Regions from separate parts of the Cryptobacterium curtum DSM 15641 genome, predicted to be linked through region 1. Evidence: predicted binding sites of a transcription regulator. Region 1 holds the regulator's gene; each other region holds the start of a gene.
What was found. The regulator HrcA, encoded in region 1, represses chaperone genes, less so after heat shock. The targets are predictions, from matches to a motif close to TNTTAGCANNCNNNNNNNNNGNNTGCTAANA.

Region 1 (6,773 bases):
ATAAAAATTCATCTGGATCAAGTGCGGCTGCACAACCGGTAACAACAACCGACCGAGCGCCCATAAAATCACGCAAGGCACGGCGCACGGTTTTTCGTGTCTTTTTTTCTGCTTCGCCCGTAACGGTACACGTGTTGATAACAACAACATCGGGATACCTGTCGTCGGTAATGGCTCCCCGATCCTCGAGCTGAGCAGCGATGGTATCCGACTCGACCCGATTAACCTTGCACCCTAAGTTAATGATGGTGTATCTCATTGCAGGACACCCAGAGTCGACAGAGCAAGCGCTGGCGCCACAATACCCGCTGTTTCAGTGCGCAAGATGGAAGACCCCAGAGTTACGGCGTAAGCCGGTGGTCCCATATGCAAGAAATAATCCACTTCATGTTGCGTCAGACCACCCTCAGGGCCGATGACAAGCGCAACGCGAGCGTGGGCAGCCGTCTGTCCACTCAACTGAAGTGCTTGAGCAATTGCCTCAGACACGCCAACGCCATGTGCTTCTTCCCAACAAATAAGGATACACGTAGCATCTGAAAGTATCTCTGCCACTTCGTCGCAGCGATACGGAAGAGTAACTTCAGGTATACGCGGCTGCCCTGATTGCATAGCGGCACTTTTGGCAATCGCACGCCACCGACCGACCCGCTTGTGTGCTTTATCACCGTCAAGTTTCACCACACTTCGCTCGCAGGCTAACGGTACAAACTGCGTTACACCGAGCTCGGTCGCGTGCCGTATAACAACATCAACCTTGTCACCTTTTGAAATACCCTGCAACAGACATACCTGGGGACGGTCGACAGAAGCAGAATTATGCGCCGCAATACGCACGCACATGCCTGCTGCATAGAAGGAAACAATCTCGCACTCAAAGTAGTCTTGTGCCGCATCAACAACAGCCACATGTTCACCAGCTGCAAGACGCAAGACCCGCGCGTGGTGTTCATCTTCGGCAGAAAGACGCAAAATAAAGGGACTTTCCTGTTCACAGGCAAGCACCTGAGAAGGAAGAAAGAAGCGTGCCAAGCTCATGAGATTCCTAGTTAAACGCGTCTTTGATCTTCTGGAAGGGTGTTCTCTCTTCGGTGTATCCCTCGCCCATTTCTTCTGCAAGCGCTTCAAGCAATTCTCGTTCGCGCTTCGAAAGCTTTTTCGGAATGACCACATTCACATGCGTAAACAAATCGCCTCGCGCTTCGCTTTTGAAGCGTGGCATACCATACCCTCGCGTCCGAACAACCTGTTCGCTCTGACAGCCTTCAGGAATAACAACGGTTACTTTTTCACCTTCGAAAATGCCATCAACTTCAACTTCAGCGCCAAGTGCGGCTTGCACCATTGAAATGCTCACGCGCGTATGCAAATTGTCGCCATCGCGCTTGAAATAATCATGAGCGACGATACGGCACGTCACAATAAGATCGCCCGCGCTGGCTCCTTGCATGCCCGCTTCGCCAAAGCCAGAAAGGCGCAATTGCTGACCGTCGCGAATACCAACGGGTACCTCAACGGTAATGCGCTGACGGTCGGGAACTCGTCCCTGCCCTTCGCATTCTGGACAAGGATCCGTCACAATAGTGCCGGTGCCGTTACAGCGCGGACAGGTCGAAGCGGTCTGCATGTCTCCTAAAAAGGTACGCTGAACGGTAACAACACGGCCTTGTCCATGGCAATCGGGACATGTAGTTTCCTTTCCATCAGGACCCAATCCGCTGCCGCCGCATTCGGGACACGGCGCAAGGCGATCGTAGACAATTTCTTTCTTCACACCAGCGGCCACTTCTTCAAGCGTAAGCCGCAAGCCCACGCCCATATCACGCCCCTCACGCCGCATACGCACGCCACCTTGACCGCCGCCAAAGAAGCTGCTGAAGATGTCGCCCATGCTGCCGAATCCGCCAAACAGATCGTCGAGATCGACATATGGTGCATTGCCACCAGCACTACCAGGGATAGTGCCAAACCGATCATACTGAGCACGCTTAGCCGGATCGGAAAGCACGTCATATGCTTCGTTTAATTCTTTGAACTGTTCCTCGGCATCATCCGCTTTATTGACATCAGGATGAAGTTGCCGTGCACGACGTCGGAACGCCTTCTTGATCTCGTCATCGGTGGCTGTCTTTTCAACCCCGAGTACTTCGTAGAGATCTTTGGACATGAAACGTTCTACCTTCCTTTACCGATCCAACGCTACCATCTTTACAAGAGCGCTAGCTGTCTTCCTTATGCGTCTGTGTCACCCAAGGCGCTCTGCGCTGTGCGCACCGCCTTGATAACTTGTGCGTAATTCATTCGTGTTGGCCCAATGACTGCCACAATTCCTTCGCTGTGGCCACGACCGTAACGACCAGCCACCACCGACACTCCCGCAAGAGAGGCGGCTCCGTTTTCGCTTCCGATACGCACTGTGGTATTCCCATCGCTATCAACATCGTGCAGTATACGCAACAAAATCGTATCGTCTTCAAGCACTTCAAGTACGGGCATCAATGCCTGTGCCTGCGCAAATTCGGGTTGTCGGACCAACGCTTTGAGACCTTCTTGATGAGCACGCCCTGCCGAGCCTTCTTCAACAAGGCGTAGCGTCTCGCGTATAAGAAGGCGTGTTAAATGGTCGGGAAACTGTTCCTCGTCAATATGATGCGGTATATCATCTGGTTGTTTATCGACAATCAGCGCGTTTAAGGTCTCCTGCACGGCATGTACTTCATCAGGTGATACTTCGCAGGGACATTCCACCTGACGATCAAGCACCTGTCCTTCTTCAGTTACCACCACAATCATGACGCGCCGCGCTGAGAGCGCCACGAGTGTAATCTGTCGCACTGACAGCGAAAGTGTTTGTGGGGGCAATACGATCGATAAGCATTCTGTCAGGCGAGCCAACGCCGACGTGGTGCGATCCATCAAATCGTCGAGTTCAAGCGCTGAATCTTTCAGCGCCCGCGCCGCACGGCGAGAATCTTCATCAAGGTCTTCTTCGGTAACATACGAGCCCAACAAGTCATCGACAAATGCGCGATACCCGAAATCGGTGGGAATGCGCCCAGCGGACGTATGCGGCTGCTTAATATAGCCTGCATCTTCCAACACTGATAGTTCGTTGCGCACCGTTGCTGAACTGACGCCCAAACGATAGTTCTCAACCAGCGTGCGCGAACCAACCGGCAGGGCGTGCGATATGTATTCTTCGATCAGTGCAGCAAGCACCCGTTGGCGCCTATCAGAAAGCATCTTTGGTTCACGCTCCTTTCCGGTTACTCTTCGCAGCTACTTCGCGACTGTTTGGTGAAAGGCTCTTCAAAAACTCGTCAGCTGTTTTTACAACCATCACCAAAATACGCTTTGCGACATACTTTGCTGAAAGGGCATTCTAGCAGCCAAGCCTATCGAGTGCTGATACTGTCTTCCAAAAGATACCAATATGTCACCAGGAGAACAGTCAACGTCGATGTATCGACGTGTTTAACACCATGAGGCGCACGCTGTTACCAAGGAATCCTCCGATGCAGATGAAATATATCAACCTGTTGAACGCCGTGAGGCGCACGCTGGCATACGCAATGATCGTGTTAGTACCCATGCTGGCTAGAGCGCTAAAAGTGCCCATGCTAATTAGGGTGCCAAATCAAGAAGTGCTCCATAGAGTTCATTGCCAAGCAGCCATCCTTTTTCGCTTGACTGCCATACGCCATCCGTATGTTCAACCAGACCGAGCGAGACAAGCGATGAAAACGTATTTGGTGCCTGCGGTAGCAACTTCGCCGCTTCATTAAGACGTATATCGGAAATACCCTTTGTTAGGCGCATACCTAGCATGAGATCTTCTGCTTCGCGCTGATAGCGATCGAGTCGCTCAAGAATATATCCATCCTGACTGCGCCAACGTCCCTCGTCGTTCTGTTCCATACTAACGGCTCCCGACCCTATACCGAGATACGGTACTCCTGTCCAGTAGGAACAGTTATGGCGGCATTCATATCCCATACGAGCATAGCTTGCTACTTCATATCGATAGAAACCAGCCTGCTTAAGTATACGTGAAGCATCTATCATGGCATCAGCTTGTTCATCTTCGTCAATAGCAGCAAGCAGCCCTTTACTATATAGGCTATAGAATGGTGTGCCTTCTTCGATGGTGAGCGGGTAAATACTAATATGCGAAACACCGAGCGCGATAGCTTCCTGCACACTTGAAAGAAAACTTCCAGGCGTTTGACCAGGAATACCACATATCAAATCGATTGATACATTGTGAAAGCGATCATGCGCATCGTCGATTGCACGGCGCGCATCATCAGCTGAATGAGGACGCCCCAATATACCGAGCACCGTATCGTCAAAACTCTGTACACCAAGGGAAAGCCGATTGGCTCCCAGCGCCCACAGATCACGCACCATACGCCGTGTCAGACTTTCAGGATTTGCCTCAATAGTGCATTCAACCGTATCGGTTAGGTGCATTGAAAGAGATAGTGCATACAGTAACTGAGTAAGGCGGGCAGGTCCTAGAAATGTTGGTGTGCCCCCACCAAAATAGACGGTTTCAATATCACTCAACAACCCGTCGCGCCCACGGGCACGCAGGGCAAGCACAACCGCTTCAACATATGCATCCATTTCGCTGTTGTGTCCTGGAACATGTGATGCAAAATCGCAATACGAACATTTTGCCCGACAGAACGGAACATGCACATAGAGCGCTTTGAAAGGATCGTTCATTGCGCATCCTCACGCATTTCAAGTTCGTCGAGACGGCGATCCATTTCGTCAAATGCAGCCTCAAATTCTGCAAGCGACCGGCATCGATTCAACGCTTCGCGCGCCTGTGAGGCACCTGGTTGACCCTTGCAGTACCAACTCCCCTGCTTGCGCATACGCACCAGTGTACGCGGCTCCCACCTATAGAGCTCTCGCGCATGGCGTCGAGCAAGCGCGACGCGCTCGCGTAAGCTGGGTGGTTGTGGTGCTGGCTTACCAGCGAGTGCTGCTGCCACGTCGGCGAACACCCATGGATTTCCTTCAGCTGCTCGTGCAATCATGATGGCATCGCACGCAGTTTCACGCATAAGCGTAACCGCATCAGCGCCACAACAGACATCCCCATTGCCAACCACCGGAATCGCAACCGCTTCTTTTACGCGACGAATAGTCGCATGGCAGGATGTGCCGCGGTATAACTGCTGCGCAAATCGCCCATGAACCGTTACCCCCGCAGCTCCTGCCTGCTCAACACGACGTGCTAGATCACCCGCAGTCTCGCAGCCAAGCGCGAACCCGCGCCGCATCTTAACGGTAACCGGAACATCGACGGCGTCAACAACAGCAGCAACAATGTGTACAGCACGGTCGGGCTGCTGCATAAGAGCCGATCCATCGCCTTTGGTAATAATTTTTCGGGCAGGACAGCCCATGTTGATGTCGATAACAGCAAGCGCTTCGCCAAGCATTTCGCGTACACGTGCTGCCTGGTGGGCCATGGTAGCAGGCTCATGTCCAAAGAGTTGCACGCCAACCTGTGTCTCGTCTGGAGAAAGCGTTAAAAGGTCTTCAGTGCGCTGATTTTCATACGACAGCCCTTTAGCGCTTACCATTTCGGTAAACGTAAGAGAAGCGCCCTGTTCAAGACAGAGCTTACGCATAACTGGATCGGTTACGCCAGCCATAGGAGCTAACATAACCGGATGCGTTGCCATAAATGCCGGCCAATCCACCTGATGCCCTATACGGTTTTCGATAGACTCAGGGCACCCATAAGCCCTAAGACACCGATAATCACCATTAAAAGAATGGCCAGAAAGCATCCACAGCCAATTGCTGCTTTGCTCGAACCAGCCATGCGCCGCGTTGGCGGCCGCCTGTCATCAAAGGCCTCGTCAATCCAACTGCGTTCGGTATCGTCTTGTGTATCTGCCATATAGTTGCCTATCACTCGTCGACCTTCAATATGGCCATAAATGCTTCTTGGGGAACCTCAACATTGCCGATTCCCTTCATGCGTTTCTTACCTTGCTTCTGCTTTTCCAACAGCTTGCGCTTACGACTGATGTCGCCGCCATAACACTTGGCAAGAACATCCTTACGTTTAGCACTGACTGTTTGACGCGATAAAACACGCCCACCAACAGCAGCTTGGATGGGCACTTCAAACATCTGTCGGGGAATAATTTCCTTGAGTTTTTCAGTGAGCACCCGCCCACGATCGTAGGCTTTATCTTTTTGAACGATAAAACTCAGCGCGTCAACAGGCTTGCCCGCCAGCAAGATATCAAGCCGAACCAACTTGCTTGGCTTATAGCCATCAAAGTCATAGTCGAGACTTGCGTATCCTCGTGTATTCGACTTCAGCTTATCGAAATAGTCCATAATGAGTTCCGACAAGGGAATCTCCCAAACCATTTCGACCGTCGTCGGGCTGAGGTAGTTCATCGTAATAAATTCACCGCGACGCGCCACCGTTAAATCCATAACAGCACCGACATAATCAGGCGGAATAAGTATCTTTGCCTTGAGATACGGCTCTTCAATATGATCGATTTCACCCGGATCGGGCATCTCTTGCGGCGAACGCAGGCTTACCATTTCTCCCGATGATTTGTAGACGTGATATTCCACACTTGGCGCAGTTGCAAGCAAATCAAGACTGAATTCACGCTCAAGCCGTTCCTTAACAACTTCCATGTGTAAAAGTCCCAAAAAGCCTACGCGGAACCCAAAGCCAAGCGCATGCGAGGTCTCAGGTTCCCAAATAAGGGCTGGATCAT
Region 2 (6,773 bases), 160 kb from region 1:
TTGAAGTTTGGGCAAGATAGCCCTATTAAGAAGCAGGCGAAGTGTGGTACACTACTTTGCTGTATCTTTACGCCCTGTCTCCGATTTACAGGGTCTGCAGGCTCCTTTGAAAGGAAGTCACGTGGCAGCAGCTTCTCGCACTTCTACGACAGAAAAAGTACCTGGCAAAGACGGCAGCAGCCAGCCGGATGAAGAAATACAAAATCAAGCAGCTTCCGACTCTGAAGATTCAGTCGATCTGGAAGATTTAGAAGCGCCGGATACCGTTGGTGTTCCGGATATTTCTGACGATGCAATCGCGGGGGATAAACCCGAAGCCGAAAGCGAAGAAGATCTTCTTGAGGGAATTCCTGAAGAAGAACTCAAGGCTTCAAGTTCGGTGAGTCTTCCAAAGGTAACCGCTTCGAAATCACGCATTCGCCAGAGTTCGCGCTCTCGTGCTGCTGATACTTCTATTACGATGCTCACCGGCGATCCAGTGCGTATGTACTTGAAAGAAATCGGCAAGGTTCCGCTGCTTACGGCAGCTGAAGAAATCGACCTTGCCATGAAGATTGAAGCAGGTGTCGAAGCAGGCGAGCAGCTCGAAGCTGCAGAGGCCGATAACGCCGAAGAGCTTTCCCGTCGCGAGCACAGGCGCTTGACGCGCATTGAAGCGGTCGGTCTTGATGCAAAGCAGCAGCTTATTGAAGCAAATCTCCGCCTGGTAGTGTCGATTGCAAAGCGGTATGTCGGACGTGGCATGCTGTTCCTCGACCTTATTCAAGAGGGGAATTTAGGTCTTATTCGTGCCGTTGAGAAATTCGACTACACGAAGGGCTTCAAGTTTTCGACGTATGCAACCTGGTGGATTAGGCAAGCTATTACCCGTGCTATTGCCGATCAGGCCCGTACTATCCGTATTCCGGTACACATGGTCGAAACAATCAATAAGCTCGTGCGTATTCAGCGTCAGCTTCTTCAAGAATTGGGACGTGAACCAACCCCGGAAGAAATTGCTGAAGAAATGGATTTGACGCCCGATAGAGTGCGTGAAATCCAGAAGATCAGCCAAGAACCTGTTTCGTTGGAAACACCGATTGGTGAAGAAGAAGACAGCCAGCTGGGCGACTTTATTGAAGATGACGCCGCGGTGGTACCACCGGATGCAGCAAGCTTCAGCATGCTGCAAGAACAGCTGACGAAGGTACTTGATGGCCTGGCCGAACGTGAGCGCAAGGTAATTAGTTTGCGCTTCGGTCTTGAAGATGGTCATCCGCGCACCCTTGAAGAAGTCGGCCGTGAATTCGGTGTGACACGTGAACGTATTCGTCAAATCGAAAGCAAGACACTGGCGAAGCTGCGTCATCCCAGTCGTTCAAGCAAACTGAAGGACTATCTCGAGGATTAGTGAGCACTCCTTTGGACCGTGCGCTTGAGGGCAAGCGGTATCCAAGTTGGGAAGGGGAGTTCAGTGATTGATGGATGGACTATCCGTATAGCAACGGGCGATGATGCCGGTGCGGTGGCGGATATCTACGGTGAGTACGTGCGTACTTCAACGGCGACCTTTGAAGAGGATGCTCCTTCAGCTAATGAATGTCGTCTGCGTATTGAAAATACTCTTGCGCAGTATCCTTTTCTTGTTGTGTGCGACCAGTCTCTTGCGGTTGTGGGATTTTGCTACGCGCATGCGCTGCGTGAACGATCTGCGTACCTTCATTCAGCTGAAACAACCATCTATTTGAGTTCACGTGCTCAACACACAGGTGTTGCGGCGGCGCTTTATACCGAGCTTGAGCGCATACTCGCTCGTCAAGGAGTTACGAACCTGTATGCCTGTATTACCGGTGAAAATGAAGCGAGTCTCCGTTTTCATAGCACGTGCGGTTACGCGCGGTGCGCGCAGTTTAATTCCTGCGGGTATAAGTTCAATCGATGGCTTGATATTATCTGGATGGAAAAACTCATTGCCGATCATGGTGCACCAGCACCCTTTATTCCCTTTTCTCAACTATCGCACGTTCAATAATGGGGACGTTCGTACGGGCATGGAAAAGCCCCGAAGCGATCGACTGTTCTTAGGGTTTGCGGTCTAATGTGTCCAAGAGGTCGTCCGAAGATCCATCTTGCTGATTCGCTGGCTTTCTCATTCAAGACACTGGTAGCTATTTACCTCTAAAAACGAGTACTAACTTAAAATGGGGTGCTGACTTGCATCAACACCCCATTACCGCCTGTTTTCTTTTACTCTCAGGCGCTTTCCAGCTTGGTTTAACCCTCGATGGCAATGCTCTTTTTCGGCTCGGGAGCTGGTGCAGTGCGCTTTGGCACCATAATTTTCAGGGTGCCATTATCAAACTGGGCGCTGATGCCATCTTCATCCACTTCATCGCCGACATAGAACTTACGGCTGCATTTGCCCTCGAAGCGTTCCTTGCGCAGGAACGATCCATTCTTGTCATCCTCTTCAGTCTCATGCTTCGTTTCAGCAGAAACCTCCAGATAGCCGTCAGCAATATTAGCGGTGATATTTTCTTTCTTCATGCCGGGCAAATCGATGGTAAGTTCAAAATCGGTATCGGTTTCTTTGATGTCGGTCTTCATTAATCCAAAAGATGTTTTTCCCGTTGCTTGCGGGGTATCAAAGAAGGCATCAAAAGGGCTAACCATAAAGTCGTTAAAGAAGTTCCGTTTCGCAGGTACTAGCATAATTCTCATCTCCGTCTGGGGCATGTTACCCCGTCGCTTACTGTGTAGTCTTGTTATAGCCTGACTTGTTAGCACTTTCAATGTGAGAGTGCTAACGGTTGCTGTTACGTCATACACCGTTACCGAGCGGGAACTTTTGCTTGGTTTTAAAGTCAGTCTAGAACTTTGAGGTCTTTTGCGAGCGCCACAGAGCCCAAGGCTTTTACAAGACGGGGATATAGTCGGCAACTTTTGCGAGGTAGGTATATGTTGGTGGCTTTTGCAAGTGCCATAGAGTCCAAGACTTTTGCGAGGCGGGCATGGAGACCGGGGCTTTTGCAGAGCCATACGATGTCGCTTGTTCTTGTCTCGTACTTGCGATACAGTCAATCGAGCTCATATACATGTTCAGACGCACTGAGTAGGTGCCGACATACAAACATACCGATATACAGACAAAGAGCGGTTGCTCGCATATACGTCATGCTGATTGGTATATATAAGCTCGTGCTGGTTAGCACACAGAGCTCATGATGACCAGTGCGTACGTTGAGATGGAATTGAGGCAGATGAAGACCTATCGCGCACATTACAAATCTCCGGTGGGGGAGCATCCAACCAGCGGTATTTTCGAATTTGAGAGTTCAGCACAAGCTGGCTCGAAAAAGAATATGACTGATGCGCGTATTAAGATGTTGGAAGTATTCGGCAACGAAGCAGTGACGTGGATCATTGATCAGATTGAACTGGTACGGCAAGATGAAACGCTTGACTACGTGCAACCTCAGCTCGATTTTCGCGAACCAAAGCGGGTCCGCCGACATCATACGTTCGAGCGCGGCAAAATAAAGTAACTCCCACATTGTGTGCGTGATCTAGATTAGTATTGCCGTACTGTGCAGTAGTCCCAGCGCGCTTATGGCGGCTTATTGTATCGAAACCGAGGATTTCCCCGCCGGCATTGTTGCTGTTCGAGCGAATGTGCGGTGTGCTGCCCTACAATACGGCAGCATACGAGCACGTCGCCATGATATTCATTTACCGTGAGGTTCATGGTGCAAGCGGGGAGGAGTCGCATGTCCGACGAAAACAGGCTGGGTCACAAGATTGTAACGTTGCGCGAGGCGCATCATCTATCCCAGCAAGATCTTGCTGATCGATGCGGATGTGATGTATCCGCTATTGCTGAACTCGAAGCGGGCGAGGTGCCACCGTCACTTGCGCCGCTTATCAAAATTACGCGGGCACTGGGTGTGCGTTTGGGCACGCTCATGGACGACGATGAATCGCTCGGTCCTCTCTATATCGGCACAAGCCAGATGGAAGAAGTCACTCGTCTGAAGAGCCTTCAGACTGCAAGTGATGCCGGCGACTTGGCGTATTTTAGCCTTGCAGCGGGGCGCCCCTCGCGGCATATGGATCCATTTATTATCACCATCGATCCGTCGGGTGAAACTGAACATGAACTCGTGGGTCACGAAGGTGAAGAATGGCTCTACGGCCTTGAAGGCGAGATAGAGATCGAATATGGCAAAGAGCTCTATGTGCTCCATCCGGGTGAATCGATCTACTACGATTCAATCGTGCCTCACCAGGTGCGTGCTCACGAAGGACAAAGCGCACGGTTTCTTGCTGTTGTCTATACGCCCCTCTAGGATTTCAAGCTTAATGGGCTTGCTCAAGTTCACCAAGTTCATTGTGAATCATATGAGAGACAAGAAAGCTCACCGTCGCGCTTGAGTTCAAGCGATCATCTCGACTCATCTCACGTCCACCGCTATTGCAGGAAAAGGTCCCTTTTATGACCGTGTCATCAGATAATTTTTCAGAGATACCAACTGATACTCGGGGCTGGACCCCCCTCGAGGTGCGTAAACGCGAAGAAGCTGCCCAGGCACGCGAGGCATATCGCCGAGCAGATGGGAGTCGTCCGCAACCAGGAGATAGCGACTGGCCTCTGCACACCGAAAAGACCATTGGCAGTTATTTTCGGGCGCAGGTAGAAATTGATCCATCGCATGAATTCATTGTGTATCCCGACCGCGATCTGCGCTGGACCTATGCTCAGTTCGACAAACGCACCGACAATCTTGCGCGTGGTCTTTTGTCTATTGGCATGCGGCCCGGCGATCATCTGGGAATTTGGGCACGTAATGTTCCCGACTGGCTTACGTTTATGTTTGCTACTGCCAAGATCGGCGTCGTGTCTGTCACGATGAACCCGGTGTTTAAAAGCCACGAACTCGATTACGTGCTCAAGCAATCCGACATGAAGGCATTGGTCATCATCGACCGATTCCGCGATGTCGACTACGTGGACGTGGTGCGCGGACTGATACCCGAATCGCTTACCCAGGCACGCGGTTATCTCAACACTGAAGAGTATCCTTTCTTAAAGAATCTCATCTATATGGGACCAGAAAAGCACCGCGGCTTTTATAGCGTTCCGGAACTGCTCTTGCTGGGTGAACATGTGCAGGAAGAAGAGCTTTGGGAAGTCGAGCGATCCTTTGACCAAAACGACTGCGTGATGATGCAGTACACAAGTGGGACAACGGGTTTCCCGAAGGGCGTTATGCTCACGCACCGTAATATCTTAAATAATGGCTTCTATATCGGAGAAGGGCAGCGTCTGTCGCCGGCTGACCGTATTTGCCTGCCGGTGCCGTATTTCCACTGCTTTGGCTGTGTGCTGGGGGCTATGGCAGCACTCACACATCGGTCGACCCTTGTTGGCATTGAAAGCTTTGAGGCTGAAGCGGTTCTTTCTGCCATAGACCGTGAAAAGGCAACAGCGGTCTATGGCGTGCCGACCATGTTTATCGCGGAACTCAATCATCCGAATTTTAGCAACTATGACATGTCAAGTTTACGCACGGGCATCATGGCTGGCAGTCCCTGTCCACCTGCCACGATGGGTGAGGTCATCGAAAAGATGAATATGCGCGATATCACCATTTGCTATGGGCTTACCGAAACGAGTCCCGTGTTTACGCAAACGAGTGTGACTGACGACATCGAGCATAAGTGCACAACGGTCGGTCGCAAACATCCGCCGGTTGATGTGAAGGTGCTCTCGGTGGACGACGGGCATGAGTGTGCTCCGGGTGAGCCGGGCGAACTGTGTTGTAAGGGTTACAACGTCATGAAGGGCTACTACAAGATGCCCGACGCTACGGCTGCGGCTATTGATGCGGATGGATACCTGCATTCAGGCGACTTGGGTACCGTCGATGAAGATGGCTATTATCGTGTGACGGGGCGTATCAAAGACATGATCATCCGTGGTGGCGAAAATATTTATCCGCTTGAAGTGGAGAACTTCTTGCTGACAATGGAAGGCGTGCTTGATGCGCAGGTAATTGGTATACCTGATGAAAAGCTGGGCGAGATTGTTGGTGCCTTTATCCGCGTGAAGCCAGGTTTTGAAAGCATGACTGAAGACGAGGTACGCGCTTTTGCTATTCCTCGTATTGCCCGCTACAAAGTCCCCAAGCGCGTATTCTTCGTGGACGATTTTCCGATGAATCCTGCCAAAAAAGTGCAAAAGTACAAGTTACGTGAGTTGGCTTGCGAACTTATTGCTCAACAGGAACAGGCGTTTTCCAGTAAGGAAGAAGCAGCTCGTGCCCAAGCCGCGAGTGACGATGACGATGCCCGAGGCGGCATGTTCCGCGAACGATAAACACCACGGTAATCGCGCTCGACGAGGGAAGATAATATCGTCGTTTGCCGCGGGGTGTACAGCGTGCGGTGGTGCACCGTTTTCGTGGTATATCCCCGCGGTTTTTGGTAATATGTCGTTTTGCATGCGCGCAGGCGGTCATTCGCCGCGCGTCGTTTGACGACTGGCGGGCGTGGCGGAATTGGCAGACGCGCCAGATTTAGGTTCTGGTGGGGTAACCCGTGAAGGTTCAAGTCCTTTCGCCCGCACCATAGTGGTTCGTCAAACGTACTGTTTGGCGACTTCGCAATCGCCAAAGACTGCATAACGCAATAGATGGAGGAACTGAGTGGAAACCAAAGTCGAGGCTCTGAAGGATAACCGGAAGAAGCTGACGGTAAGCGTTGATGCCACAGAGGTGGACAATCGCATTAAGAAA
Region 3 (6,773 bases), 720 kb from region 1:
GTCGGACCAACTGGTGGATGGGCTATGCAGATATCAAAGTATCCGTCATCAATCTGCGCATCAGGGCAAATACGGAACCCACCGCCGTAATAAGGACCCACCTGCACCGCAAAGGTAATCGATTGTCCCTGCACAGATTGGTCGTCAAACGTACCGGTGTATTTATAGGCACGCAGATGATTCAGCACCTGATCGATACCACTTGCAACGAATACTTTCGCACCTGTCTGCCCGGTGCGTGCACGCCGCTCCATCGTATCGAGTGCAATGGCCGCATCCAACCCAAACGAAAGTGTTTCAGCAAAGTAGACACCATTACAACTGCCCACGTCAACCGCACGGGGCGCACGCGCCTGCAAGAGCACCTGCACCGCTTCAGCTGTACCCAGCGGCACCCCAAGTGCGCGAGCATAATCATTACCCGTGCCAGAAGGAATCACCCCAAATGCAGGACGGTCGAACGCCTCTAGATGCATCAGTCCATTGACCGCATCATGGATAACTCCATCACCGCCAAGCGCTACTACCGCACGATAACCACCAGCAGCAAAGGCGAAATGGTAAGCGTCCCCCGCTGATTTAGTAAACTGAACCTCGAGCTGCGCCCCAGCGAGGTAACTGCCCACAGCAGACTCAGCTAAACTCCGCTCAAGCACATCGGCAGCGAAGTTTGCGGCAATAGCGCCCTTCCCGCTCTGTGCAGAAGGGTTAGCTATAAGCAAAACTTTCTCGCCTGTAACTGACGCAGACATATACCTCCCCAAAGCGCCCAATTAATACGATCTTACCCAACCGATATGGAACATATCTTTGCTGATAGAAAGTCTATTTCTTTACGCACAAAAATGCTCCGACATTTTTGCAAATGCCGGAGCATCATACTAATCCGATAAGCGGGAATGCAACCTTACGGAAGTAAGATTTACATCATACCGCCCATGCCGCCGCCCATCTGGGCTGCAGCCGCAGCTGCTGCGGCTGGATCGGGATCTTTCGGGATCTCATTGACGGTGCAATCGGTAATCAGAATGAGGGTAGCCACGGAAGCAGCAGACTGCAGAGCCGTACGCGTCACTTTAACAGGGTCGTTAACACCCATTTCAATCATGTCACCGTACTCGCCAGTTGCAGAATTGAGGCCCTGGCCCTTCTTCATGCCCTTGACCTTCTCAACCACCACGGAGCCTTCGTACCCAGCATTCTTGGCAATCTCACGCATGGGAGCCTCAAGAGCCTTGCGCACGATCTCAACGCCAATCTCTTCATCTTTGCTTGCAGCCTTAACACCCTCAAGTGCAGGAAGTGCGTCAACAAGTGCAACACCGCCGCCAGCTACGATGCCTTCTTCGACAGCTGCACGAGTAGCCTGCAGCGCGTCTTCGATGCGGCTCTTCTTTTCCTTGAGCTCTGACTCGGTTGCAGCACCTACCTTGAGCACCGCTACACCGCCGGTAAGCTTCGAGAGACGTTCCTGCAGTTTTTCGCGATCGAAATCGGATTCAACACGCTCAAGTTCGGCCTTGATCTGCTCTTTGCGCTCTTCAATGGCCTTCTTGTCACCAGCGCCATCAACAATCAGCGTGTTATCCTTGTCGACCTTAACGCTCTTCGCATGGCCAAGCATGTCGATCGTTGCGTCAGCAATGGTCATACCAAAGTCTTTGTCGATGACCTGCGCACCGGTCACGATAGCAATGTCCTCGAGAATGCGCTTACGGCGATCGCCAAAGCCCGGAGCCTTAATGGCGACAACGTTGAGCGTGCCACGCAGCTTATTCAGAAGCAGGGTAGCCAATGCTTCGCCTTCGACATCTTCTGCCACAATAAGCAGCGAACGACCCGACTTCATAATCTGCTCGAGCAGACCAACCATATCCTGGATGTTGGAAACTTTCTGGTCGGTCAACAGGATGTATGGATCCTGCAGGTTAGCTTCCATCTTTTCCATGTCAGTAGCCATGTAGGGGCTGATGTAGCCGCGAGACCACTGCATGCCTTCGACGTGCTCGAGGTCGATGCCAAATGTCTGGCTTTCTTCAACGGAAATAGCGCCGTCTTTACCCACGAGTTCCATAGCCTCGGCGATCTTTTCGCCGATAACCGGATCGCCTGCAGAAATAGTACCGACCGTAGCGATCTGATCTTTGCCAGATACCGCAATGGCATCAGCCTTAATGGCCTCGACTACTGCATTAACGCCCTTTTCAACACCACGACGAATGCCCAGAGCATCGGAGCCAGCAATTACGTTGCGCAGACCTTCGGTGACGATAGCGTCAGCCAGAAGTGTAGCGGTAGTCGTACCGTCGCCTGCTGCATCGTTCGTCTTGACCGCAGCTTCACGGATAAGCTGAGCGCCCATATTCTCAACAGGGTTTTCAAGCTCAATTTCCTTTGCAACAGTTACACCGTCGTTAGTAACAAGTGGAGCGCCATACGACTTCTCCAGCGCAACGTAGCGACCCTTGGGACCAAGCGTCACCTTAACCGCGTTGGACAGCTTCCTTACGCCATCGGCAAGACCGCCGCGTGCGTCCGCATCGAACAAAACTTCTTTCGCCATAACATGAATCCTTTCAAGATTGCTTCTGTTTGGTCTGTCTGACTTATTTGACTCGTCTGAATTTACCTAATACAGATCGATATCTCAGGCTTTTCTGGAACCGACTGCTATCATAAAATCACCTGCATGCAGGAGAAACACCGACACGTTGGCGGATTGTGCTACTCTTGAACCGCGTAGATATCGTCGGCACGCAGGATGATGACCTTTTCGCCTTCGACTTCGATTTCGGTGCCACCAAACTTAGCGTACACCACATGGTCGCCTGTCTTTACTGGCATAGGCAGAACCTTACCGTCTTCAGCCACCTTGCCCGCGCCGGTCGCCAAAACGATACCGGTGGTCGGCTTTTCTTTAGCACTACTTGCAATAAACAGGCCTGAAGCAGTGGTTTCCTCAACTTCGTCCTGCTTAACGATGACACGATCTCCCAACGGTTTCAGATTCATATCTTGCCTTCCTTTCGCTGGTCCGTCATAAACGGCTTTACCTCACACATCGCCTCACGGGCTCCGAGTGCTGGCACTCATCACAGCAGAGTGCCAATCAACGATGGCTATCTTATCATCCAGCGGGGGGATAACAAGCGTTTTCAAGAAATCTGAAGGTTAGGGGCTAAGATTTCACCGCGCCGTTACGCGCACGTTACTTTCCAGGCTGAACGAGACCGCTCTCATAGGCAGCCACTACGAGCTGAGCACGATCGTGAGCGTCGAGTTTACCCATAATACGCGCTAAGTGTGTTTTGACAGTTGCGGGAGAAATAACAAGATCATCGGCAATTTCTTCGTTGCTCATACCCCGAGCAACGAACCTTAAGATTTCGCGTTCACGATCGGTAAGGTCAACAAGTCCACCTGCTGCTGCAGAAGTGCGAGGGCGCGATGAAACAAAGGTCTCAATTAAACGACGGGTAATCGAAGGCTGAATAAGGGCATCCCCTGCCGCCACAGTCCGTACGGCCCGCACGATATCATCGGGCTCGGCGTCTTTCAACATAAAGCCACTGGCCCCTGCTTGAAGAGCATCGTAAACATATTCGTCAATATCAAACGTTGTCAGAACGAGGACGCGCGTTTGCGCCAAGGCGGTATCACCAACAATTTTGCGCGTAGCCGCAATACCATCTTCAACCGGCATACGAATATCCATCAGAACGACCTGTGGGCGAAGAGCAAGTGACTGCTCGTATGCCTCGATACCATTGCTTGCCTCGCCCACTACACGCACATGGTCGTATGACGACAAAATAAGCTTAAAGCCATTACGCACCAGGTCTTGGTCGTCGACAATAAGCACGTCGACGGTCTCAGACGTATTTACTCCTAAATCAGCTTCAGCTACAGCCTGTTCGCTGCGCCGACGAAGGCGCTCTTGCGCACGCCGATAATCATCGTCGTAGAGCTGCGAGCCACCCAGCAGATCATCCATGGCTATTCACCTTCCTGAAGCGGTATACGCACGTCAACCGCAAAACCACCTTGTGGCCGATTGGCTGCCGAAAACGAACCGTGCAACACATATACCCGCTCTTCCATGCCCTGCAGCCCATGACCACCAGCAGAGATATCGTCAAGCTGCGAGTGCGCAGAGCGCTTACGACCCGACGCCGATCCCGGCGCAGATGCCTTCATAGAGGCAGAAGGTCCTTCGGGAATGCCACATCCATCATCTTCAATGCGCAAATGTACCTGATCGGCTTCTTGAGACAATGTAATACGCACCTTCTTTGCCTGAGCATGGCGCACCACATTCGTCAACGCCTCGCGGGCAATGCCGAATACCGTCACATCAACGTAAGCAGGTACTTTATGAGCATCGTAGCCATCTGTTTCTAGTGTTGCTTCAAGACCAGCATTGCATGCGTAAGCGCACAGATCAGGCAGGCGATCGGTGCCATTCGTCGGATTGGTTTCGACTTCCTGACTTTCGTTGCGCAGCACACCAATCATAGAGCGAATTTCTTCGAGAGCACTCTTAGCCGTCTTACGAACCTCCGCAATAGCACCTCGCGCCGCAGCAGGATCACGATCAATAAGCCGCTCGGCCGCCGCCGCCTGAATACTTACAGCCGACAGCGAGTGAGCCGTAATGTCGTGAATCTCGCGAGCAATACGCACGCGTTCTTCTTCCACTCGGCGGGCCGCTTCCTTTTCGCGCGTACGTTCAACTTCCGCAACACGTTGCTCGACCTCGCGCAGAAAGCTTCTGTGCATGTGGTATGCCACTCCGATACCAGCCGACAAAGCTAGATACGTGGCATTTTGAATGACTACCACCAAACGGATACTGTCATTTTCACCCGGCGGCGGCATCCAAAATAACACGACAATCGAAATAGCAAGCGCGATAATAATTTCGGTACGGGGACGTTCAACCGCGATGGTAAACAGCGCAATAGCAGGTCCGATAATCGAAAAAGAATAACTAGGTGCCAACCCTTGAGACATCACAAACAACGTAAATGTGAAAACAAGAACTGGCCAAGGAAAGCGACGGCGAAGCACTAATGGGAGTACTGTTGCAATCAGCAGCACATACGCTGCGATGCCGGGATCGCGCGTAACAACGCCGGCCATATTGCGGAACGATTCATCGCGAAACATCACCGGCGAGGATGCCACGTACATCTGCACGATGGCGAAGAAGAGCGCCACGAGCATGACCGCCCCGTCAATCATCCAATCGCGTGTTTTCATCGTCCGCTTATTGATAAGCAAATTCTCCATGCACACAGTCTAGGTGAGTGCAACCGTTCGCGCCATACGCCAAGAGGGGTATTCTTCGCTTTGCCAAAACATCAACGAGCCCTAATACAACACAGTACTACTGACGCAACACAGCAATGACACTTTTCAGCGGGGCGCTACTAGCTGCGCTAACCAGATTAAGGCTCTACTGCGCGTCAGAAAGTTCGCGGATCACGAGCGGCACCAGATAACTTGCGTTGAGATCAAAGGCTGCTTCCGGCTGGATAGCCTGTACATAATCGTTGTAAAACACCGCTTTAAACTGTGCAATTACTTCGTCGTTCGAGGCACCCGCAGTATGCGCCTGCATAATAAGATCGGCAGCATACCGGCTGAAATAATCTGCCGCATGAAGAAAGCTTGTTGCTGCAGCCCCGGTCATAATGCCGAAGTGCGGCACTAGGAGCACGTCGGGATGAAGATCAATCTCGCGCGCAATAAAATCAAGCGACGAAGCGTATCCGACAAGATAAGCAGGATCAGCCATAACCTCTAGACCCTGCGGAGCCGGGTTGCCCAACACGTCACGAAACGCTGCATCGAGCGGACCAGCATATACGCACCCTGTCTCGCACGATACGAGGAATCTTCTATCGGCACACCAGAATGCAATGGAGCATTTTGTATGCCCCGGTGCAGCAATCACCGTGAAATCCATATCGGCTGCTCGCACGGTGTCACCTGGTTCAAGCACCCGATCAATTGTTAGCGATGCCGGTACTTCTTCAAAATCGGTTAACCCATGCAGATATGCTTCACTGGCGTTGAGTGTGCGCATCGTAGCAAGGGCACCAGGTCGACTAAACACACGCGCAGCATATGCACTACAGGCAACCTTTAATCCCGGCATATGGCCGGCAAGATAACCAGCACCCGCCGCATGATCGTAATGGGAATGGGTGAGCAGGAGCCATTCAAGATGACTGGCGCCCACATCGGTAAGCACCCGTCGTATGTTGGCAAGGGTAGCGGGTGCATCCCACGCATACCCCGCATCGATAAGTGCTGCAGATCCACTATTAGAAACAATGAGGTAACATTCGCCCCCAGCTGCTCCCCCCACCTGATAAATGGCATAGTTGGGGAAGCACCATGCGCCATTTAGAATTTGCTGTTCAATTGCCTGTATATCCATAAGCCATTCACCATGGCCTTTCTTGTATGCAACCAACCGTCCTTATACGAAACGAGACAGAACAAGCAGGCATCGAAGCAAAACGTCTGTTAGAACGACAACTGCTCCAAACGGTTGAATACCACGTTTTTGCGAGTAAGGAACTGCCACGGATCAAATATTTTATCGAGCTCACGAGCGTCAAGTGTACATTCTGGATCGGCCTCAAGGCGATCACGATACGTCGGACCTACCTTCGCCTGTTGCACATCATGCCACGTTGCCATTGCGTTGCGCTGCACAATAGCATACGCCTCTTCGCGCGTAATGCCCGTTTGAACCAATG

Region 2: a site for HrcA is predicted at 2,758-2,788, ahead of CCUR_RS04495 (Hsp20/alpha crystallin family protein). Genes of this name have one in related genera too.
Region 3: a site for HrcA is predicted at 3,081-3,111, ahead of CCUR_RS00650 (co-chaperone GroES). Genes of this name have one in related genera too.

Annotation. Positions count from the first base shown of each region.
Region 1 covers NC_013170.1:880,182-886,954, forward strand. Annotated here, with positions in the region: gene mtaB (tRNA (N(6)-L-threonylcarbamoyladenosine(37)-C(2))-methylthiotransferase MtaB) at 1-259, opposite strand, end outside; gene CCUR_RS03800 (RsmE family RNA methyltransferase) at 256-1,038, opposite strand; gene dnaJ (molecular chaperone DnaJ) at 1,046-2,167, opposite strand; gene hrcA (heat-inducible transcriptional repressor HrcA) at 2,233-3,243, opposite strand; gene hemW (radical SAM family heme chaperone HemW) at 3,625-4,731, opposite strand; gene dusB (tRNA dihydrouridine synthase DusB) at 4,728-5,723, opposite strand; gene CCUR_RS07470 (hypothetical protein) at 5,732-5,926, opposite strand; gene lepA (translation elongation factor 4) at 5,938-6,773, opposite strand, start outside.
Region 2 covers NC_013170.1:1,039,788-1,046,560, reverse strand. Annotated here, with positions in the region: gene rpoD (RNA polymerase sigma factor RpoD) at 122-1,390, shown strand; gene CCUR_RS04500 (GNAT family N-acetyltransferase) at 1,454-2,011, shown strand; gene CCUR_RS04495 (Hsp20/alpha crystallin family protein) at 2,254-2,691, opposite strand; gene CCUR_RS04490 (hypothetical protein) at 3,240-3,524, shown strand; gene CCUR_RS04485 (helix-turn-helix domain-containing protein) at 3,747-4,325, shown strand; gene CCUR_RS04480 (AMP-binding protein) at 4,472-6,355, shown strand; tRNA gene CCUR_RS04475 (tRNA-Leu) at 6,522-6,606, shown strand; gene tig (trigger factor) at 6,684-6,773, shown strand, end outside.
Region 3 covers NC_013170.1:162,302-169,074, reverse strand. Annotated here, with positions in the region: gene CCUR_RS00660 (diacylglycerol/lipid kinase family protein) at 1-752, opposite strand, end outside; gene groL (chaperonin GroEL) at 923-2,563, opposite strand; gene CCUR_RS00650 (co-chaperone GroES) at 2,725-3,012, opposite strand; gene CCUR_RS00645 (response regulator) at 3,209-3,994, opposite strand; gene CCUR_RS00640 (sensor histidine kinase) at 3,997-5,262, opposite strand; gene CCUR_RS00635 (MBL fold metallo-hydrolase) at 5,459-6,448, opposite strand; gene purB (adenylosuccinate lyase) at 6,538-6,773, opposite strand, start outside.